4 linked regions of the Dongshaea marina genome follow. The main gene of each other region encodes a partner of the protein of the gene in region 4 in a complex. Links are inferred from orthologs where the notes say so. Each region holds a gene or a part of one and is shown on either strand. Other genes may lie near its edges. The genes, in order: DB847_RS03155, frdD, DB847_RS19705 and sdhA.

Region 1 (8,415 bases), 1.5 Mb from region 4 along the record:
TCAGGACCACTTGCAGAAGAGCTGGCAGACCAAGGGGTCACATTAATTACCAGCATCAGGAAGAATATGAAACCAAAGTTGATGCGGCTATGGGATAAGCTGATGCTTCGCAAACGCTTCATCATTGAAACCGTCTTTGATCAGCTGAAGAACATCTCTCAGATAGAACACTCACGGCATCGTAGCTGCGTCAGCTTTATGGTGAATCTCCTTGCTGGCCTCATTGCATATACCTTCCAGGAAAAGAAGCCGAGCATCCGAATGTCTCGGCTTGAAAAGGAAGCGCTTATGCAGATCTGAGGTTAACAAAGCTCAAAGCTGCACTTGAACTTGAGGGCGCGAGTAACTACCCGGATTAAACCAAAAATTCTCTAGAATCATTTAGTTAGCCATACAGGTAGTGATTTTGTGCCTGTGGCACAGGTGTCGGGGACGTCCAACAGCGCCCTACTTTTGTATCGTCAAAAGTAGGCAAAATCTCGCTCCGCGCTGTGAGTCCCTCCACAGAGCTACGCAGCTCGGCATCCTGCCTCTAATATTTAAAAATCAGGTGAGTTCAAAAAACGGGACTTTACTCCCCAGCTAGCGCCAAGGCGAGCCGTAGAGGATTTAGGTTATGTGATGAGAGCTTAGTCGTGACAGGGAACTGCCGCCATCTATGGATCATGTTCCACTGGTACACTCCTTGTTCGGCAGGAGTGGCGCTAAGGAGAGCTTTAATCATCAGGTAAGCTGAGGATATTAGCGAATGTCGGGGCGGGGCCTATGAAGGAGGAGAGTCACTCTCCCCCTTGCGTTATTAGTGCTGAGGGGCGGCTTCAGATTCCGGAATCGGAAACACCAGATCGTAGCACCAGTTAAAGATGTAGGCGTACACTACATAAAATAGTGCCAGCGCGATATCCATGATCAGTGCCTGCAGCAAGCTGACATTGAGCCACCAGGCGGTGATCGGCAGGGCGATAATCAGCATCCCGAGTTCAAAACAGATGGCATGCACCCCACGGATCCACATGGTTTTCCTGGTACTCCCACGGGTGAGGAGCATCAGTTTATCGAACCAGAGGTTGTAGAAAAAATTCCAGATCGGAGCAAACAGGGCAAAGCCGATCGCCAGGATACCCATGTGGGTACTTTGGACCTTAAATACTGTGGTGCTCAGAGGGATCACCAGGATGAGCCCGATGACTTCAAATAGCAGGACATGGCGCATGCGATCCCAATAACTTCTCATACTTTTTCCTCCTGCTTTGCAAACATATCTATCTGAAACCGACAGGGTAATAGAATAATCTGATAGGAGTTAGTTAGTTACTATCTGAAAAACAGATAGGTATCAGGCTGAACTCGATCTTTTTCTGAATCTGGCGACTTTTGCGATAGTTTCATGAGACAGAAACTGTCGGATTGGCTTTTCCATAAATCGACCAAAGGATGGGTCTCTTTGTTGAGAAAAAAACTGGGAAGCCTTTATCCATAAGGGATGAGGAGTCAGGTTGCAGTTTGTCAGTTGGATTTTTTTCGGCCAGCTGTCATCGCACTGTCATATAGATAGCTTAAATTCTCCCTGTTTTTCGTTTGTTGGCGGAATCAATCAGCTGAGGCTCATCTGCTGCTGTAGCTATGCTGATCATTTTTATCATTGAAGATAATCTTAAACAGGTAGGTTTAACTCATGGCTCAACAGGCAACGGCGTTACAGCAAGACAGCGACTCATCAACGACTCCTCACCTGAGCGTGGTTTCGAGTCAGGAGAGTGATAATTCAAGCGATAACTCCTCTTCGGCAAACTCTGACTCCCAGGCAAACCAACAGCAGGGTGATTCCTCACAGACAAAACAAGACTCGGATAACAAAGGGTGGGAGCTTAAAAAAACCACCCAGAAGTCTGCCAATTTGACGATCAATGTCGAGGGGGTCTTTTCGATGCAGGCGCTGGCGGAGATGAAAAGCTTTGCCGGGATCAGCCATACCAATTACCTGGGGGATTACTCCAAGATAGGGATTGGCCTCAAATGGGAGCTTTATCTGGCCCGGGTGTATAAGCTTTGCGCCATCTCCACGGAAACCAAGGGTTATGAAGTTAAGTTCAGCGCCAAGACTCAAGAAAATATGCTCAATCTGGGTAAGTTCCTGATGCGCCACAATAAGACGGTTGCCACAGAGCAGGCCATTGTTGGAGCTCAACAAAACGTGGTGGCAGATCAAACCGATGTTATCGCCTTGCGGACCCAGAGCAATGCCTCTGAAGTATCTGCTACTGGAAGCCTGGTTGTCCAGAGAGCTTCGATGGTTTCTGATGCTGGTAGCGAAGTAAGCTCCCGAGGCTCCCTGGTTTCTAATCGAACCAGCTCGGTGGAATCATTTCAATCCTGTGTCAGCCATATTGACAGTGATGTTAGCCAAAGGGGAACAGTGGTGATCAGCGAGGGGACAAAGGTCGGTAGTTCTGGCACCATAGTGCAATCTTTGGGGGGGGCCTGGCTCATTGATTGATGGATAGGAAGGGCTCTTATCACACCCTGCTATAGGATAAGAGCCTGGATATTATTTTGAGGCCAGTGGCTGCTTCTGAGCCGGGAGCGGAAATCCCCAGTCATAGGCCCAGTTAAAGAGATAGGCATACACCAGGTAAAACAGGGCCATCGCCAGATCCATGGTCAAAGCCTGCCACAGGCCGATGCTAAACCACCAGGCAGTCAGCGGAACTGCGACAACCAGCATCACGCCTTCGAAGCCAATGGCATGTAGCACCCGCAAACCGAGAGTTTTTTCCACCGTGCCGCGAGTTTTTAGCATCAGCTTGTCGAACCGCAGGTTATAGAAAAAATTCCACAGGGGCACGACCAGCATACAAGCCAGTGCCAGGGCACCCATCTTGCTCCCGGAAACATGAAAAAGAGTGCTGCTCAGAGGGACTATGGCCAGAATGCCACAGATCTCAAACAGCAGTGTATGGCGGATCCGATCCCAGGTTGTTCTCATGGCGATTGCCTCATTGTTTGGAAAATCTGAGGCCAGAATAAACGCATAGATAGATACTTTGTAGTCAGTATCTATCTATTATTTAGATAGGATCAGGGGTGCCTGCAGCCGCAGAGATTACTGCTGCTCTTCCACCGAGTAGGGGAGTTCACTTACTCTGAATTCGGAGTTCTCATCATCTTTGATACGGAAGTGGTCTTCATCCGAGATATCCAGGGGCAGGATCGCCAGCATCAGGGCTTCCCCTTGATGTTGCCAGTGATTGAGAATCGTCCCTGTGCTACGCCAGCCCGACTCCAGCTTTCTTTCCAGGGTACTCTCCGGGGTGAGAAGTGAGCCGACGGTGCCAGTTAACAGATAAACCCGGCGCTTATTGGCTCCCCGGTAGCGGGCGCGAGCCACCATCTCCTGACCTGTGTAGCAGCCTTTTTTAAAGGAGACGCCACCCAGCAGTTGCAGATTGAGTGATTGTGGCAAAAATTGCAGCTGCTGCTCGGCGCCTAAGTGAGCCAACCCGGCCGCAATCTCCAGTCCATTCCACAGGCTTTCGTCGAAGGCGTCCGCCTCCAGAGATTTGATCATATCCTGTGCCTGGGCCTTGGGAAGCACAAACAGCTTGCGCTCAACGGGCTGACTGAAGCTCAGCTCCATTCCCTGTTGATGGAGCTGGCTGCCTTCGGTGGGGAGCTCGGAGTGAAAGCGCCCGGCCAGGTGCGGCCCGGCAAGTGCCAGCACACTCCACTGGTCACTGGCATCTTCCAGGGTAACCTTAGAAAATACCGCGTACTTTTTCAGTTCGGCCAATAGCTTGTCGAGCAGGCTTTTTTGGGTGAGCAGCAGTAGCTCCTCACCCAGGTTGAGAACTCTCAGCTCGGCCAGCATCTTGCCTTTGGGATCACAACAGGCTCCCAGCAGTTGCATGCCGGGCTCGATATTGTTCAGATCACAGGTTAGTTGCCCTTGCAGATAAGTTTGACGATCCGGGCCAGTGGCGCGGATCACCGCATACTGCTGCAGCTCGCAATATCCGAAATCCGGCAGCTGCTTCAGCAGTGAGATGTAAGGAGAGGACATCAATTTATCCGATTTGTTTAACATAAGGGTCATAGTAAAGATGACGTGGGGCTTTGTCAGCCGTAAAATCACTGGGGATTGGATTTGTCCTCAACCAAGGGAGGTAAAGTGGCAGAGATAATTGAGCATTCTCGTCTGCGTTGGGCGTGTCGTCGTGGCATGTTGGAGTTGGATGTGATCCTGATGCCTTTTTTTGAGCATGAGTTTGAGTCGCTTTCAGAGCTTCAGCAGCAGCAATTTTCTGAGCTGTTAACCCATGATGATCCGGATCTGTTTCAGTGGTTTATGAAGCACCAAACACCACAGGAGGCACATTTGGCAGCTATGGTGGAGCTTATTCTTGAACGAAACCGGGCTCGCCGTCAGGGTTAATCCTGCAGCCAAGCAGCTCATGTCCTATATTGCGCTCTATCTGGGAGGCGGGCTGCTGGGCGGGTATTGGCTCTCTGGCTGGACACTCATTCCCTGGGCTGTGCTGCTTCTATTGGCATTTGCCTGGAGCTGCTATCGCAGAAATAGCTGGCTACTGGAGCTCTATGATGAGGGGGAGTGCCGGCTCGATGGCCAGCCTCGCCGGCTAACACCTCGCTCCCGGGTCGGCTCCGGTTTTTGTCTGCTGCATTTTGCAGGGCCGGATTCACACTGGCGAATCGTCTGGGATGATGCGCTGGCTGAGCCAGCGCAGTTTCGGCAACTGGCCCGCTATGTGCGCGAGCTCAGCCGCCAAAGCCGTTAAGGCTCAGGAGTCAGGATGGTGGGCCCGGAATTCTCAATTTTTTCAGGGTAATCCAGGTTGTAGTGAAGGCCGCGGGATTCCTTACGCTCGATGGCGCAGCGAACCATCAGATCGGCGACCTGTAGCAGGTTACGCAGCTCCAGCAGGTTATTGGAGACCCTGAAGTGTGAGTAGTACTCCTGAACCTCCTGCTTGAGCAGCTCGATGCGCCGCTTGGCCCGTTCCAGGCGTTTGTTGGTGCGCACGATTCCCACATAGTCCCACATAAAGAGGCGCAGCTCGTGCCAGTTGTGATGGATCACCACCTCCTCATCGGAGTTTTCAACCTGGCTTTCATCCCAGCGCGGTAGCTTGGGAGGCTCACTGGCTGCGGGGAGCTTGGTCAGAATATCCTTGGCCGCCGAATGGGCAAATACCACGCACTCCAGCAGCGAGTTTGAAGCCATCCGGTTGGCGCCATGCAGGCCGGTGTAGGTGACCTCTCCGATGGCATACAGGCCGGAGATATCGGTCTGACCGTGGAGATCGACCATGATCCCGCCACAGGTGTAGTGGGCCGCCGGAACCACGGGGATCGATTGCGTTGTGATATCGATCCCTATCTTGAGACAACGCTCATAGATGGTCGGGAAGTGATGCCTGATGAATTCAGGCTCTTTATGACTGATGTCCAGGTACATGCACTCGACACCCAGTCGCTTCATCTCGTAGTCGATGGCGCGGGCCACTACATCCCGGGGGCCAGCTCGGCACGCTCATCAAAATCTGGCATGAAACGGCTGCCGTCGGGACGCTTAAGGTAAGCCCCTTCACCGCGCAGGGCCTCGGTGAGCAGGAAATTTTGATCGGCCTGATGGAACAGGCTGGTGGGGTGAAACTGGTTGAACTCCATATTGGCGACCCGGCACCCGGCGCGCCATGCCATGGCGATCCCATCCCCCGAGGAGACATCCGGGTTGGATGTGTATTGGTACACCTTGGAGGCTCCCCCGGTGGCCAGGGCAACAAAGCGGGCGCGAATGGTTTCAACCTGCTCCTTATTGCGGTTCCAGGCATAGGCCCCGAGCACCCGGTTTCCGGGAAGGTTCAATTTGCGGGTGGTGATGAGATCAACGGCGTTAAAGCGTTCGAGAAGGGTGATGTTGGGGTGTTCGCGAACCCGCTGCACCAGGGTGTTCTCCACTGCCCTTCCGGTTGCATCGGCGGCGTGGAAGATTCGGCGGTGGCTGTGGCCTCCCTCCCGGGTCAGGTGATAGGAGCGTTCGCCGTTGGCTTTCTCCTCCTGGTCGAAGGGAACTCCCTGCTCAATCAGCCACTGGATGCTCTGTTTGGCGCTGGATGCGGTGAACTGGACTACATCCTCCTCACAGATCCCGGCTCCGGCGATGAGTGTATCCTCTACGTGAGACTCTACGCTGTCGGTTTCATCGCAGACGGCTGCGATGCCTCCCTGAGCATAGTAGGTTGAGCCTTCGCTGAGAGGTCCTTTACTTAGCACGCAGACACTTGCATCATTTGCCAACGAGAGGGCAAGTGATAGTCCCGCGGCTCCACTTCCTATGATGAGTACATCACAAAGGTGTTCAACTTCTTGTTTCATAAGTATCATGGCCTTGGACTTTAAACTGCACTCAATCTTACCGGAACACTCAGATGATGGGCAGTCAGTCGATTAACTTTTATATAATTTGAGCAGATTCAAAAAAATCGAGTCTATGAGCGAACTTTTACAGATAGCAATAGTCATAATTAGTGCGTTCATCATGGGCCATCGTGGCTGATCATTTGATATTGCAGGAGATGAGTGGCTCGAATGAGCGAGCAGATAACAGACCAGAAACTTGTCGAGCGGGCCCAGAATGGGGACAAGAAAGCGTTCGGACTGCTGGTCAAAAAATACCAGTTTAAGGTGTTGAACCTGATCGGGAGGTATGTAAACAACCAGGGTGACGTTGCCGATGTTGCACAGGAGACCTTTATCAAGGCTTACCGTGCTCTGGCTTCGTTTCGTGGCGAGAGTGCTTTCTATACCTGGTTGTATCGTATTGCGGTCAATACCGCCAAGAACTATATCGTGGCTCAGGGGCGGCGTCCGCCAGTCACAGATGTAGAGCTTGACGATACTGGCTACATGGAGAGCCCGGATGCGCTACGTGAGCGGGCAACCCCGGAGAACCTGCTACTCTCAGATGAGATCAAGCAGGTCGTGTTTGACACCATAGAATCGCTCCCCGAGGAGTTGCGCATGGCGATCACCCTGCGTGAACTAGAGGGGATGAGTTATGAAGAGATTGCGACTGTCATGGACAGTCCGGTCGGTACAGTTCGTTCGCGGATCTTCAGAGCCAGAGACGCGATAGATAAAAAGATCCAGCCGCTGTTACAGCGCTGAGGGAGATATTCATGTCGGACAGAGAACAATTATCAGCATTCATCGATGGTGAACTGGATGATGATCGCCTGTTGGATCTGCTAGTCGAGGAGCATGAGAGCTCTGTGACCTGGACTCGCTACCAGCTCATCGGTGATACGATGCGAGGTGAGCTTCCCGAGATGGTCTCTTTTGATCTGGCTGATCGGGTCACCGCGGCCCTGGAAGATGAGCCTACTGTGCTAGCTCCCAAACGCCAGAGTTCTGAAAGATCTGGCAGGGGCAAAGGCTGGGTTGTGCAGTTTAGTAAGCGAGTCGGTCAGTATGCAATTGCAGCGGCCGTGGCCGGGGTGGTGATTGTTGGAGTGCAGAAATATGGCGACCAGCAGACGCCCAGCTCTCCTGGCTCAGTTCTGAACACTGTTCCCCTGGGGGGAGGTGCAACACCGGTTAGTGCAAACTTCAATATGGCACCCGCACAGAATGAAGCCCAGATGACGCCGGAGCAGATCCAGCAACAAAGGCAGATGCTCAGCGCTTATTTTCAGGACCACTTCCTGCAGGGACGAGTGCTGCACCAGTAGCAAAGAGACTTATAGTGACCAAGTATTTGATTCCTCTCGTCGGCTGCCTGATTGCGTTTAGCTTTCAGGCAGCCGCACAAACGCTCAGCCCTCAGCAGTGGCTGACGCGGATGCAGCAAAGCAGCCATGATCTTAACTACCAATTTTCCTACGTTGCTCTGCATCAGGGACGCAGCGAGCCAATTCGCCTGAGCCATGTTTCATCCAAGGGCAAAGATATGTTTGCCATGGAGTATCTCAATGGTCCGGTGCGTCAATATATTCGACGGGATAACAAGGTCAGCTTTTTTGAGCCGGACCATCAACCCTATACCCTGAATCACACCAAGATGCCGGGCTTGCTGCCAGCCCTGTTTAATATGCCTCTGCCTGAGGTATTTGATAGCTACCATGCGCTACTTGCCGGCCAGAGCCGGGTGGTGGGGCGTCAGGCGCAGATCGTGCGGTTGGCTCCCGAGTCGGCAGATAAATACAGCTATGTGTTGTGGCTTGATCAGGACAATGGTTTGCTGCTGCGGGTCGATGTGCTGACCCCTCAGGGGCAGCTGGTTGGTCAGTATCTTGGGGTGACCCTGGATGTGATGCAAAAGCCCACCAAGGCGTTACTGGCGCTGTTTAACCTCAAGCTGCCAAAGACCCTGGAGGCCAGCGATGTCTATCAGGC
Region 2 (2,894 bases), 2.1 Mb from region 4 along the record:
GTCACAACCAGCAAAGCGGGCCTATGGCGCCGAAGCGGAACAACAGCAACAGGAGGCGACAGATAATGGCTGAGATGATTGAGATTGAGATCCTGCGCTACCGCCCCGAAGAGGATCAGGAGCCCTGGTGGCAAAGCTATCAGGTACCCTACAGCAAGGAGCTCTCTGTGCTGGGGGCCCTTGGCTATATCAAGGATAACCTGGACTCGACCATCAGCTACCGCTGGTCCTGCCGGATGGCGATCTGTGGATCCTGCGGCATGATGGTCAATAATATTCCAAAGCTGAGCTGTAAAACCTTCCTGCGCGATTACTACCCGAACAAGATCCGCCTCGAGCCCCTGGCGAACTTCCCCATCGAGCGGGATCTCATTGTGGATATGTCGGACTTTGTGGCCAAGCTTGAGAAGATCAAACCCTATATTGAGCCCAAAGAGCCACGAACTCTTGAGCAGGGTGAGTATATCCAGACGCCTAAGGAGCTGGCGCAATACAAGCAGTTCTCTATGTGTATCAACTGCGGCCTGTGTTACGCCGCCTGCCCTCAGTACGCGCTGAATCCTAAGTTTACCGGCCCGGCGGCGCTGGCTCTGCTGCAACGCTATAACCTGGATAACCGAGATAACGGCAACAAGGATCGGATGAAGGTGCTCAATGAGGATGAGGGAGTCTGGGGTTGTACCTTTGTCGGCTACTGCTCTGAGGTCTGCCCCAAGGGAGTAGATCCTGCGGCAGCGATCCAGTTGGGCAAGGTTGCCAGCTCGAAAGACTACATGATTGCCATGCTTAAGCCAGAGGAGTAGGCCATGAATAATAGCCAAAGCAAGCGCAAACCCTATGTACGCGATGTTAAAAAGGACTGGTGGTTAAAAAATCGCTTTTACAGCTTCTACATGCTGCGGGAGTTCACTTGTGTGTTTGCCGCTATCTATGTGGTGATCCTGCTGTGGGGGCTGCTGCGCCTGAGTCAGGGACAGGTTGCCTTTGAGGGCTGGCTCAATGCCCTGCACTCCCCGGTGGCGATCGTGTTCCATATCCTGGCTCTTATAGCCATGCTCTATCATGCCAAGACTTGGTTTGCGCTGGCTCCCAAGGCGACTCGCCTGTTTAAGGGTGAGGAGCTGTTTCCTGAGAAACCAATCGTCCTCAGCCAGTACATAGCACTGGCGGTGGTGTTTATGGTAGTCCTGGCAATATTTATCATTTAGGAGGCATGATGAGACGTTCCGATGAACCTATCTATTGGGGATTATTTGGTGCTGGCGGTGTTGTCTGTGCCATGCTGCTTCCGGCGCTGATCCTGGTGACCGGGATCCTGATCCCACTTGGAGTTTTAGACCCAGGTAAGATGGATTACGCCCATGTGCATGCTTTTGTCACCAGCTGGTACGGCTTTATCATCACCCTGGTGGTGATCATATTCCCTATCTGGCATGCGATGCATCGCATCTACCATGGCCTGCACGATCTAGGAGTCCGTACCACCCGGCTGCACCACTACCTGTGCTACGGCTTCGCCTTCTTTGTGTCGGCCGCAACCTTTGTGCTGCTCATCCAGATGTGTGGAAGCTAGTGCACTTTCTCCATAAATGGAGATAACGCTTTGATTAATCACAGGCTTTACTCGCTTACTCGCAATGTCATCCTTGACCACTCTGTAGCTGCGTCCTTGCTGCAGAAGGTCAGCTTAGAAAAGCCTGATATTTTTTTATCGAGCTGAACGAGATGACTCTGATTAATCCGAAAGGGCTCTAACAACTCTTAAAATAGAATCAAAAAAGGCGACTTCGAGTCGCCTTTTTCATACCCGAAGTTTACCCCTACTCTTTTCCAGGAGCTGGAGAGGCCAGGAAGTGCTGAATCAGTACGCTCATCACCCCCAGGATCAAGCCTAACAACAGAGCTAACACCACGATCAAAGAACGTTTTGGTGCATCACGATACAGTGGCAATTGGGGTTGCTGCTGGTAATCAAATGGAGTGATCTGAATATCTGAAGCCTGTTTTTGTAACTTAGCAAGTGCAGCAGCTTCGCTCTTGAGTCCTGCAAGCTCAGGAGATAATGCACTTGGATCTTTTATCTGCTGCAATAGAGCTAGCTTGGCCTGTAGTGCCTTAGTCCCCAGGCTCACCTGCTGAGCCTGATCACCTAGTAAAGCATCTGGGCCAGCATTGGTGTCTGCTGCGGTATTAGCATCGGACGGATTGCGAATGCCCGCAGCTTTCGCAATTTTCAATGCCATCAGGGTTTTTTGCTGCTCCTCAGTCAAAGAGGCTTGTAGTTTATTGATAAGCTGAGTTGTCTGTTGCTCTAACCCTGCATATTGCGCAGCAATGACACTTACCAGCTGCTTTGAAAGCACCTGTGAGCTCTTACTCTGAATAAACTTAATATAACCGACTAAGGCCTCATAAGATGTATGATCTGAACTTCCAGGAACTGTCAGCTGGTAAAAATTGCTATCCTTATATGCCGTGGCAACTACTTTGCTTAGAAATTGATCCATCAAGGCACGCTCAGCCATTTTATCAGAACCATTGCGGGCCTGTTGATTCGCAGCTTGCCAATATTTGTGCTCAGCAAAAAACTCAGATTTATTATCGTAAGCGCCAAACTGATTGATAAAATTCCTGAAAATACTCTTGGGCTGAAAGATATTCAGATCTTGGGCTACATTTGACCCCATGACCCCCTGCAACTGCATAAGGGAACTATTGATTTGTACTAACTGACTATAGTTCGGAGCGCTCACCACTGCGGTGGCGCTCCAGCGCTCCGGAGCCAGCAGGGCGTAAACCACGCCTATAATCGCAAAAATAACCGCCACTAAAACGATCCGCAGCTTTCGCTTCCACAGCAAGGTAAACAGCTCGCGTAGATCGATCTCATCCTG
Region 3 (2,754 bases), 2.1 Mb from region 4 along the record:
ATGGATCAATTTCTAAGCAAAGTAGTTGCCACGGCATATAAGGATAGCAATTTTTACCAGCTGACAGTTCCTGGAAGTTCAGATCATACATCTTATGAGGCCTTAGTCGGTTATATTAAGTTTATTCAGAGTAAGAGCTCACAGGTGCTTTCAAAGCAGCTGGTAAGTGTCATTGCTGCGCAATATGCAGGGTTAGAGCAACAGACAACTCAGCTTATCAATAAACTACAAGCCTCTTTGACTGAGGAGCAGCAAAAAACCCTGATGGCATTGAAAATTGCGAAAGCTGCGGGCATTCGCAATCCGTCCGATGCTAATACCGCAGCAGACACCAATGCTGGCCCAGATGCTTTACTAGGTGATCAGGCTCAGCAGGTGAGCCTGGGGACTAAGGCACTACAGGCCAAGCTAGCTCTATTGCAGCAGATAAAAGATCCAAGTGCATTATCTCCTGAGCTTGCAGGACTCAAGAGCGAAGCTGCTGCACTTGCTAAGTTACAAAAACAGGCTTCAGATATTCAGATCACTCCATTTGATTACCAGCAGCAACCCCAATTGCCACTGTATCGTGATGCACCAAAACGTTCTTTGATCGTGGTGTTAGCTCTGTTGTTAGGCTTGATCCTGGGGGTGATGAGCGTACTGATTCAGCACTTCCTGGCCTCTCCAGCTCCTGGAAAAGAGTAGGGGTAAACTTCGGGTATGAAAAAGGCGACTCGAAGTCGCCTTTTTTGATTCTATTTTAAGAGTTGTTAGAGCCCTTTCGGATTAATCAGAGTCATCTCGTTCAGCTCGATAAAAAAATATCAGGCTTTTCTAAGCTGACCTTCTGCAGCAAGGACGCAGCTACAGAGTGGTCAAGGATGACATTGCGAGTAAGCGAGTAAAGCCTGTGATTAATCAAAGCGTTATCTCCATTTATGGAGAAAGTGCACTAGCTTCCACACATCTGGATGAGCAGCACAAAGGTTGCGGCCGACACAAAGAAGGCGAAGCCGTAGCACAGGTAGTGGTGCAGCCGGGTGGTACGGACTCCTAGATCGTGCAGGCCATGGTAGATGCGATGCATCGCATGCCAGATAGGGAATATGATCACCACCAGGGTGATGATAAAGCCGTACCAGCTGGTGACAAAAGCATGCACATGGGCGTAATCCATCTTACCTGGGTCTAAAACTCCAAGTGGGATCAGGATCCCGGTCACCAGGATCAGCGCCGGAAGCAGCATGGCACAGACAACACCGCCAGCACCAAATAATCCCCAATAGATAGGTTCATCGGAACGTCTCATCATGCCTCCTAAATGATAAATATTGCCAGGACTACCATAAACACCACCGCCAGTGCTATGTACTGGCTGAGGACGATTGGTTTCTCAGGAAACAGCTCCTCACCCTTAAACAGGCGAGTCGCCTTGGGAGCCAGCGCAAACCAAGTCTTGGCATGATAGAGCATGGCTATAAGAGCCAGGATATGGAACACGATCGCCACCGGGGAGTGCAGGGCATTGAGCCAGCCCTCAAAGGCAACCTGTCCCTGACTCAGGCGCAGCAGCCCCCACAGCAGGATCACCACATAGATAGCGGCAAACACACAAGTGAACTCCCGCAGCATGTAGAAGCTGTAAAAGCGATTTTTTAACCACCAGTCCTTTTTAACATCGCGTACATAGGGTTTGCGCTTGCTTTGGCTATTATTCATGGCCTACTCCTCTGGCTTAAGCATGGCAATCATGTAGTCTTTCGAGCTGGCAACCTTGCCCAACTGGATCGCTGCCGCAGGATCTACTCCCTTGGGGCAGACCTCAGAGCAGTAGCCGACAAAGGTACAACCCCAGACTCCCTCATCCTCATTGAGCACCTTCATCCGATCCTTGTTGCCGTTATCTCGGTTATCCAGGTTATAGCGTTGCAGCAGAGCCAGCGCCGCCGGGCCGGTAAACTTAGGATTCAGCGCGTACTGAGGGCAGGCGGCGTAACACAGGCCGCAGTTGATACACATAGAGAACTGCTTGTATTGCGCCAGCTCCTTAGGCGTCTGGATATACTCACCCTGCTCAAGAGTTCGTGGCTCTTTGGGCTCAATATAGGGTTTGATCTTCTCAAGCTTGGCCACAAAGTCCGACATATCCACAATGAGATCCCGCTCGATGGGGAAGTTCGCCAGGGGCTCGAGGCGGATCTTGTTCGGGTAGTAATCGCGCAGGAAGGTTTTACAGCTCAGCTTTGGAATATTATTGACCATCATGCCGCAGGATCCACAGATCGCCATCCGGCAGGACCAGCGGTAGCTGATGGTCGAGTCCAGGTTATCCTTGATATAGCCAAGGGCCCCCAGCACAGAGAGCTCCTTGCTGTAGGGTACCTGATAGCTTTGCCACCAGGGCTCCTGATCCTCTTCGGGGCGGTAGCGCAGGATCTCAATCTCAATCATCTCAGCCATTATCTGTCGCCTCCTGTTGCTGTTGTTCCGCTTCGGCGCCATAGGCCCGCTTTGCTGGTTGTGACTTGGTGATGGTTACGGACGAGTAATCCAGCACCGGCGCAGCCTCCTCTTGGTAAAACGCCAGTGTGTGTTTGAGGTAATTGTTGTCATCGCGCTCTTCATAGCCATCAAGGCGCTGGTGTGAGCCTCGTGACTCCTTGCGGGCGATCGCCGAGTGAGCCATGGAGTCAGCAACATCCAGCAGATGTCCCAGCTCTATGGTATAGAGCCAGTCGGTATTGAAGACGCAGGATCTGTCTTTCACATGGA
Region 4 (8,316 bases):
TTTCATCGGGACAAACTGACGCTTTGGATGTCCCTTATACAGCTGACGTGGTCGGCCAATCTTCTGATCCGGATCCGAGTGCATTTCGTTCCAGTGGGCAATCCAGCCAACGGTACGCCCCAGGGCAAAGATTACGGTAAACATTGAGGTTGGAATGCCGATCGCTTTGAGGATGATCCCGGAATAGAAGTCCACATTCGGATAGAGCTTCTTATCGACGAAGTAGGGATCAGAGAGTGCCAGTTGTTCCAGCTTCATCGCTACATCCAGCAGTGGATCCTTGATCTGAAGTTCATCGAGAACCTCATGGCAAGCCTTACGCATCACGGTTGCGCGAGGATCGTAGTTCTTGTAGACACGGTGGCCAAAGCCCATCAGGCGGAATGGATCATTCTTATCTTTTGCCTTGGCAACATACTCATCAATCTTGTCCACCGAGCCGATCTCTTCGAGCATCTTGAGGCAGGCTTCATTTGCACCACCGTGCGCGGGTCCCCACAAGGAGGCGATACCGGCCGCGATACAGGCAAATGGATTGGCACCGGAAGAGCCAGCTAGACGAACCGTGGAGGTGGATGCATTTTGTTCGTGATCGGCGTGCAGGGTAAAGATCCGATCCATTGCCCGCTCGACGACCGGGTTCACTTCATAGTCGGCGCAGGGGGTTGCAAACATCATATGCAGGAAGTTGCCCGCATAACTTAAATTGTTACGTGGGTAGATAAATGGCTGGCCAACAGAATATTTGTAGCTCATGGCAGCCAGGGTCGGCATCTTCGAGATGAGGCGGAAGGCGGCAATCTCACGGTGGCGCTGATCATTGATATCCAGCGAGTCGTGGTAGAAGGCAGACAGAGCGCCGACGACACCACACATGATCGCCATTGGATGTGCATCACGACGAAAACCTGCATAAAAACGCATCAGCTGCTCGTGAACCATGGTATGTTCCATGACGATATGGCGGAACTCTTCATACTGACGTTTGGTTGGAGCCTCACCGTAGAGCAGGATATAGCAAACCTCGAGGTAATCGGCTGATTCGGCCAGCTCATCTATCGGGTAGCCACGATGCAGAAGGATCCCTTTGTCACCATCTATATAGGTGATCTCTGACTCGCAGGAAGCGGTCGCAAGAAAGCCAGGATCGAACGTAAAGTAACCCTTTGAACCCAATTTTCTGACATCGATAACATCATGACCTTCAGTCCCTGACAGGAGCGGAAACTCTATTGGCTCCGATCCCGGAAGCTGCAGGGTGGCTTTCTGTTCAGCCATAGTACTTCTCCTTGTTCTCATATGGTATCCAGAGGAAATGAGGTCGAGCCTGACTGGCCGGGAGAGAAAATTTCATCCGGCGAGCCAGCTTCGATCGGGATTATTTCAACCGATCCAGTCGTCAAATGTCAAATAAGATGGTTTTTTTTGTGTGATCTGTAAATAAAATGTTTCCTTCGGATGGCGTTTTGCTCACTATCTGTCCGCAAATATAATTCTTTAAAAGAGCTAAATGAAAGATTTTTGTAAATAAATAACATCATCAAACCCATTTCAAAGCCGAAAATCCCAGTGTTTCTTGGATTTTTGAGTAATAACACTACAGAACCACCCTTCAGCAGCCTTGCTCTGTATCTTTTTTGTGTTAATGGTTGCACCTTTGTTTGTAAATGTCATGTGATTGTAATTGCTGTTGGCCGCGAGTATACTGGCTTCGCGGTCCCAATCGGTTCAAATGAAGCACAAGCCCCGCTTACTTTGCTGGAGATGTACTTTTACCGGTTCTGTTGCCGCGCAAGACGTCTTTTCAAGGAGATTGTGTCTGTCTGCACCTCTCGATGGAGTGAATATTCGTGAATAAAAAACAACGACCCGTCAATCTTGAGCTGGCGACGATTCGTTTCCCTATCACTGCGATTGCTTCGATTCTGCATCGGGTTTCCGGTGTGATCATCTTTGTTGCTTTGGCTGTGTTGCTATGGTTACTGAATCTGTCTCTAAGCTCTCCCGAAGGTTTTTCACATGTGGCCAGCCTGGTCGATAACTTTTTTGTGAAATTTATCCTGTGGGCAATTTTGACCGCTTTGGGTTATCACATTTGTGCCGGGGTTCGGCACCTTGTCATGGATCTTGGGTATTGTGAGGAGAAGGAGTCGGGCAAGATGAGTGCCAAAGTCTCTTTCATCGTTGCGATCGTGTTGGCCATCTTGTCCTGGGGGTTGGTATGGTAAAAAATGCTGCATCACTGGGGCGAAGTGGAACCCATGATTTTATCCTGTTACGTGGCGCTGCGATTGTTATCCTGCTTTATGTCCTGTATATGGTTGGTTTCTTTGTCTGCCATAGTTCGGTGACATACCCTGTCTGGCAGGGATTTTTTGCCATGACCTTCACCAAGGTTTTTACCCTGCTTGCCCTGTTATCTGTGCTGGTTCATGCCTGGATCGGCTTATGGCAGGTCCTGTCTGATTATATCAAGCCCTATTGCTGGCGAATGCTGTTGCAGTTTGTGATCGTGATTGTTTTGTTGGTCTATCTGCTGTCAGGACTCGCAGTCCTGTGGAGTGTATAACCCTATGATTCCTACCTATGATTTTGATGCCGTGGTGATTGGTGCCGGGGGCGCAGGCATGCGTGCGGCCCTGCAGATCTCTGAGTCCGGCAAATCTTGTGCCCTGCTTTCCAAAGTCTTTCCTACCCGCTCTCATACCGTTTCTGCTCAGGGAGGGATCACCGTCTCTCTGGGGAATGCACACCAGGATGACTGGCAGTGGCATATGTATGATACCGTCAAGGGTTCGGACTATATCGGTGATCAGGATGCGATTGAGTATATGTGTCAGACCGGTCCCGAGGCGATCCTGGAGCTTGAGCATATGGGGCTGCCCTTCTCACGTTTTGATAATGGCACCATCTATCAGCGCCCCTTTGGCGGACAATCGAAGAATTTTGGCGGTGAGCAGGCAGCTCGCACCGCAGCGGCGGCGGATCGTACCGGTCACGCTCTGTTACATACCCTCTATCAGCAGAACATAAAAAATGAGACCAATCTGTTTTCTGAGTGGTATGCCCTGGATCTGGTGAAGAACCAGGATGATCAGGTGGTAGGTTGTACCGCGATCTGTATCGAAACAGGTGAACTCGTCTACTTCCGCTCCAAGGCGGTGGTTCTGGCGACCGGTGGTGCGGGGCGGATCTTTGCTTCCACCACCAACGCTTATATCAACACCGGGGATGGGGTGGGGATGGCCTTGCGCGCCAATGTCCCGGTGCAGGATATGGAGATGTGGCAGTTCCACCCCACCGGGATCGCCGGTGCCGGGGTCCTGGTAACCGAGGGGTGCCGCGGCGAAGGGGGCTACCTTCTCAATAAAGATGGCGAGCGTTTCATGGAGCGTTATGCGCCCAATGCCAAAGATCTGGCGTGTCGGGATGTGGTTGCCCGTGCCGAGATGCAGGAGATCCGTGAAGGACGTGCCTTTGAGGGGCCAGATGGACCCTATCTCAAACTCAAATTGGATCACCTGGGTAAAGACGTTCTGGAATCACGCCTGCCGGGCGTATGTGAGCTCTCTCGTACCTTTGCTCACATCGATCCGGTCAAGGAGCCGATTCCGGTTATTCCAACCTGTCACTATATGATGGGTGGGATCCCAACCAATATTCATGGTCAGGCGTTGACCCAGGATAAAGCGGGCAATGATCAGGTGATCCAGGGGCTGTTTGCCGTGGGCGAGTGTGCGTCTGTGTCTGTGCATGGTGCCAACCGGTTGGGTGGTAATTCGCTATTGGATCTTGTCGTGTTTGGCCGCTCCACCGGGCTTTATCTGGGTGAGGCGCTGGATGCGATGACCGAGTCTCGCCAAGCCAGTGAGTCCGATATTGAAGCGGCGCTGGCACGCTTTAATCGTTGGGAAGGGACCCGTAAGGGCGAGGATCCGGTGCAGATCCGCAAAGATCTGCAGCAGTGCATGCAGAACGACTTCTCGGTATTCCGTGAAGGTGATGCGATGGCCGAGGGGCTGGAGAAGCTCAAGGTGATTCGTGAGCGGTTGCAAAATGCCAGATTGGATGACACCAGTCGCGAGTTTAATACCCAACGGATCGAGTGTCTGGAGCTGGATAACCAGATGGAGACGGCATACGCAACTGCGGTGGCGGCAAACTTCAGAACCGAGAGCCGTGGGGCCCACACCCGCTTTGATTATCCGGAGCGGGATGATAAAAACTGGTTGTGCCACAGTCTCTATCTTCCCGAGAGTGAGCAGATGGCCAAGCGTGAGGTCAACATGTCTCCCAAGGTGCGTGAGGCATTTCCACCGAAAGTCAGAGCTTATTGATTCAGGGAGTATCGACAATGAACGTCACTTTTTCTATCTATCGCTACAACCCTGATACAGATAACGCACCCTATATGCGCGATTATGTACTGGATATCCCTCAGGGCTCAGACATGATGCTGCTCAATGCCCTGGTGCTGCTCAAAGAGCAGGATCCTACCCTGGCATTTCGTCGCTCCTGCCGTGAAGGTGTGTGTGGCTCCGATGGAATGAATATCAACGGCAAGAATGGTCTGGCTTGTATCACCCCTGTATCCGATCTACTTGCCAAGGGAAACCGGGTGGTGGTTCGCCCTCTGCCGGGTTTGCCCGTGGTGCGGGATCTGGTGGTGGATATGGGGCAGTTTTATGCCCAATATGAGCGAATTAAGCCTTACCTGAAAAACCGCGACAAGCAACCGCCAGCCCGGGAACGTCTGCAGTCCCCGCTGGAGCGCTCCAAGCTTGATGGTCTGTATGAATGTATCCTTTGCGCCTGCTGCTCCACATCCTGCCCATCGTTTTGGTGGAACCCGGATAAGTTTGTCGGGCCTGCGGGCTTACTGGCCGCGTATCGCTGGCTCATCGATAGCAGGGACAGCGCGACCGAGGAACGGTTGTCAGAGCTGGATGACTCCTATAGTGTGTTCCGTTGTCACGGGATCATGAACTGTGTGGATGTTTGCCCTAAGGGGCTCAATCCTACCCGGGCAATCGGTCATATTAAATCCATGCTATTAAAGCGGGCCGTTTGATACGGCCTTTTTCAACGCAGTTATTGTTGAGCCCTTAAGCGGGAGCCAAGCGATGCAGAGGGCATGAAGAGATGATAAAGGAAGCAAGATGCGAAATGACGTAATGAAAGAGTGGCTCGAATCATCGTATCTGGCCGGGGCAAATGCGACCTATGTTGAAGAGCTCTATGAGCTTTACCTCGATGATCCCGAGGAGGTTGACCCCAGGTGGCGGGAGCTATTTGACCAACTGCCCAGAGTGAAGGGGCATCTGGTCGAGAAGCCCCACTCTAAAATCCGTGACAACTATCGAAATCTGGCGACACCGGCAAGGCAGCCAGTGACAGGGCAGCCGGGAGGTGATGAGCGCCAGGCCAGGGTGATGCAGCTAATTAATGCTTACCGGCTCCGTGGTCACCTGAGGGCTAACCTGGATCCCTTGGGTTGGAAGCTACTCCAATAGTTGAGGCCCTGCATCTTGACTATCACGGCTTAAAAGAGAGTGATCTGGCCGATGAGTTTCATGTGGGGAACTATTCGGCCGGTCCGGCCAGCATGCATCTCTCCCAGCTAATTGACTCGCTTGAGTCTGTTTATTGTGGGTCGGTTGGGGTTGAGTATATCCATATCAGTGATCTCGAGCAGAAAAACTGGCTACAGCACCGATTGGAGTCGGAGGTAGGGCGCTGGACCTTCACTAAAGATGATAAAAGACGCTTCATCGAAGGTCTGAGTGCGGCCGAGGGATTAGAGAAATACCTGGGCGCTAAGTTTCCGGGAGCCAAACGATTCTCTCTTGAGGGAGGAGATGCACTGATCCCTATGATCCGGGAGCTTATCTACCAGGCCGGAGATGATGGGATCAAAGAGACGGTCATTGGGATGGCGCACCGGGGACGACTCAATGTTCTGGTGAATGTCCTGGGTAAGCGGCCTCAGGAGCTGTTTGATGAGTTTGCCGGTAAGCATGATGACAGTTGGGGAACCGGTGATGTGAAGTATCACCAGGGGTTCTCATCCGATTATGCGACTCCGGGGGGCCCGGTACACCTGGCGCTGGCTTTTAACCCTTCGCACCTTGAGATTGCCAATCCGGTTGTTTTAGGTTCGGTCCGTGCACGTCAGGACAGGCGTTCATGCACCGATGGCTCGCAGGTTCTGCCGATCACCATTCACGGTGATGCGGCATTCGCCGGACAGGGGGTGGTGGCTGAGACCTTTAACATGTCGCAAACCCGCGCCTATGGGGTGGGGGAACGGTGAGAATCGTGGTGAACAACCAGATCGGCTTCACCACCTCGAATCTGGCAGATGCTCGCTCTACCTATTACTGCACAGATATTGCCAAGATGGTTGAGGCGCCGATCTTCCATGTGAACGGCGATGATATTGAGGCGGTGGCCTATGTGACCAAGCTGGCACTGGAGTATCGCAACACCTTCAAGCGTGATGTGGTGATCGATCTGGTCTGTTACCGCCGTCATGGGCACAATGAGGCGGATGAGCCTAATGCGACTCAGCCTTTGATGTACCAGACCATTAAAAAGCACCCGACACCACGAAAAATCTACGCCGATAAGCTGGATCGGGAGCAGATCTTTACTCTGGAGCAGACCAATGCGATGGCGGATCTGTATCGTGAGGCACTCTCGTCGGAGCGCTCCATGGTTCGTGAGATGCAGGAGCCTGAGCAACAGGACACCCATTGGACCGCTTTTTTGAACCAGGAGTGGGATGTTCCTTATCAGACCGGCTGCTCCATTGAAAAACTTCAGGAGCTTGGGGAGGCGATGACCCGCTATAGCGAGGATTTCCCTCTGCAGAGCCGGGTTAAGAAGATCTATGATGATCGCCGCTTGATGACGAACCGGGAAAAACCGATCGACTGGGGATTTGCCGAGACCCTGGCTTACGCCACTCTGCTGGATGAGGGGAGCCGGGTGCGGATCACCGGCCAAGATTGTGGACGGGGAACCTTCTTCCATCGTCATGCTGTGCTGCATCATCAGCGCGATGCCTCGACCTATATTCCGCTGTGCCACCTCTCAAATGAACAGGGTAAGTTTGAGGTCTATGATTCCGTCCTCAGTGAAGAGGCTGTTCTTGCTTTTGAGTATGGTTACGCGACAGCTGAACCCAGAGGCCTCATCATCTGGGAGGCACAGTTTGGTGATTTCGCCAATGGTGCCCAGGTGGTGATGGATCAGTTTCTCTCTTCCGGAGAGCAGAAGTGGGGACGGATGTGTGGCCTGACCCTGCTACTTCCTCATGGCTACGAGGGGCAGGGACCGGAGCACTCCAGTGCTCGTTTGGAGCGTTACCTGCAGTTGTGTGCCCAGCAAAACATGCAGGTGTGTGTACCTTCAACGCCGGCACAGGTCTATCACATGTTACGCCGTCAGGTGTTAAGACCGGTGCGTCGTCCTCTGATTGTGATGTCACCCAAGTCTTTGCTGCGTCATCCACTGGCGGTTTCCAGCCTGGAGGAGCTCAGTGAGGGGCAGTTCCAAAATGCGATTGGCGAGGTTGATGCTCTTGATCCCAAAGGGGTGAAGCGGATTGTCCTGTGTTCGGGCAAGGTCTACTACGATCTGTTGGAGCAGCGCCGGCGCAATGAACAGCAGGATGTGGCGCTGATCCGGATCGAGCAGCTTTATCCTTTCCCACATCAGGAGGTTCGTGAGATCTTAAGTCGCTATGCCAAGGTTCGTGATTTTGTTTGGTGTCAGGAGGAGCCGCAGAATCAGGGGGCCTGGTATTGTAGCCAACACCATATTCGCGAGGCCCTTCCAGAAGGCGCCAAGTTAAGCTATGCAGGACGTGTTGCCTCCGCCTCTTCGGCCGAGGGGTACATGTCGGTGCACATTAAAAACCAGAAGGCGCTTGTTGAAAGTGCTCTGACGATTGAATAACCAGCAATCATTGTCGTAAGGAATTAGATGAATGAGCGTGGAAATTAAAGTACCAGATCTCCCCGAATCCGTCGCTGACGCAACCGTTGCGACCTGGCACAAGCAACCGGGTGACTTTGTTGAGCGGGATGAAGTCCTGGTTGATATTGAGACTGATAAAGTAGTCCTGGAGGTTCCGGCTCCTGAGACCGGGGTTCTCGACTCGATTGTTGAAGAGGAGGGGGCTACGGTCCTGGCGCGTCAGCTATTGGCCAATCTGTTGCCGGGACAGGCACAGAGTAAGCCGGCTACAAAGGAAGCTTCGGCTGAGTCTGTGTCCGAAGGTGAGCGCCTCAAGCCCAATGATCTCAGTGA

What was found.
Region 1: the proteins of sdhA (region 4) and DB847_RS03155 are in contact, whole or in part, in a crystal structure (PDB 6C12), measured with the Escherichia coli proteins. The link is inferred for Dongshaea marina from one-to-one orthologs.
Region 2: sdhA (region 4) and frdD share a complex: the UniProt entries of both Escherichia coli proteins name them as parts of the enzyme complex. The link is inferred for Dongshaea marina from one-to-one orthologs.
Region 3: sdhA (region 4) and DB847_RS19705 share a complex: the UniProt entries of both Escherichia coli proteins name them as parts of the enzyme complex. The link is inferred for Dongshaea marina from one-to-one orthologs.

The regions. Positions count from the first base shown.
Region 1 is NZ_CP028897.1:610,949-619,363, forward strand. What follows is about bases 2,805-5,800. They hold DB847_RS03155 (FAD assembly factor SdhE), read left to right. Parts: upstream 2,805-4,168; coding sequence 4,169-4,432; downstream 4,433-5,800. Other genes in these bases: DB847_RS03145 (PACE efflux transporter), read right to left, coding at 2,805-2,986; ygfZ (tRNA-modifying protein YgfZ), read right to left, coding at 3,104-4,060; DB847_RS03160 (protein YgfX), read left to right, coding at 4,401-4,796. In the rest of the region: DB847_RS03130 (IS982 family transposase), read left to right, coding at 1-300; DB847_RS03135 (PACE efflux transporter), read right to left, coding at 800-1,234; DB847_RS03140 (hypothetical protein), read left to right, coding at 1,676-2,497; more of DB847_RS03145, read right to left, coding at 2,549-2,804; RNA polymerase sigma factor RpoE, read left to right, coding at 6,610-7,188; DB847_RS03175 (sigma-E factor negative regulatory protein), read left to right, coding at 7,200-7,751; DB847_RS03180 (MucB/RseB C-terminal domain-containing protein), read left to right, coding at 7,766-8,415. UniProt on the Escherichia coli protein: An FAD assembly protein, which accelerates covalent attachment of the cofactor into other proteins.
Region 2 is NZ_CP028897.1:4,216,362-4,219,255, forward strand. It holds frdD (fumarate reductase subunit FrdD), read left to right. Parts: upstream 1-1,216; coding sequence 1,217-1,573; downstream 1,574-2,894. Other genes in the region: frdA (fumarate reductase (quinol) flavoprotein subunit), read left to right, coding at 1-73; DB847_RS19700 (succinate dehydrogenase/fumarate reductase iron-sulfur subunit), read left to right, coding at 66-803; DB847_RS19705 (fumarate reductase subunit C), read left to right, coding at 807-1,208; DB847_RS19715 (LPS O-antigen chain length determinant protein WzzB), read right to left, coding at 1,821-2,894. UniProt on the Escherichia coli protein: Two distinct, membrane-bound, FAD-containing enzymes are responsible for the catalysis of fumarate and succinate interconversion; fumarate reductase is used in anaerobic growth, and succinate dehydrogenase is used in aerobic growth.
Region 3 is NZ_CP028897.1:4,216,115-4,218,868, reverse strand. It holds DB847_RS19705 (fumarate reductase subunit C), read right to left. Parts: upstream 1,702-2,754; coding sequence 1,300-1,701; downstream 1-1,299. Other genes in the region: frdA (fumarate reductase (quinol) flavoprotein subunit), read right to left, coding at 2,435-2,754; DB847_RS19700 (succinate dehydrogenase/fumarate reductase iron-sulfur subunit), read right to left, coding at 1,705-2,442; frdD (fumarate reductase subunit FrdD), read right to left, coding at 935-1,291; DB847_RS19715 (LPS O-antigen chain length determinant protein WzzB), read left to right, coding at 1-687. UniProt on the Escherichia coli protein: Two distinct, membrane-bound, FAD-containing enzymes are responsible for the catalysis of fumarate and succinate interconversion; fumarate reductase is used in anaerobic growth, and succinate dehydrogenase is used in aerobic growth.
Region 4 is NZ_CP028897.1:2,085,262-2,093,577, forward strand. The notes cover bases 2,059-4,955. They hold sdhA (succinate dehydrogenase flavoprotein subunit), read left to right. Parts: upstream 2,059-2,573; coding sequence 2,574-4,337; downstream 4,338-4,955. Other genes in these bases: sdhC (succinate dehydrogenase cytochrome b556 subunit), read left to right, coding at 2,059-2,228; sdhD (succinate dehydrogenase, hydrophobic membrane anchor protein), read left to right, coding at 2,222-2,569; DB847_RS10050 (succinate dehydrogenase iron-sulfur subunit), read left to right, coding at 4,355-4,955. In the rest of the region: DB847_RS10030 (citrate synthase), read right to left, coding at 1-1,278; more of sdhC, read left to right, coding at 1,851-2,058; more of DB847_RS10050, read left to right, coding at 4,956-5,071; odhB (2-oxoglutarate dehydrogenase complex dihydrolipoyllysine-residue succinyltransferase), read left to right, coding at 7,994-8,316. UniProt on the Escherichia coli protein: Two distinct, membrane-bound, FAD-containing enzymes are responsible for the catalysis of fumarate and succinate interconversion; the fumarate reductase is used in anaerobic growth, and the succinate dehydrogenase is used in aerobic growth.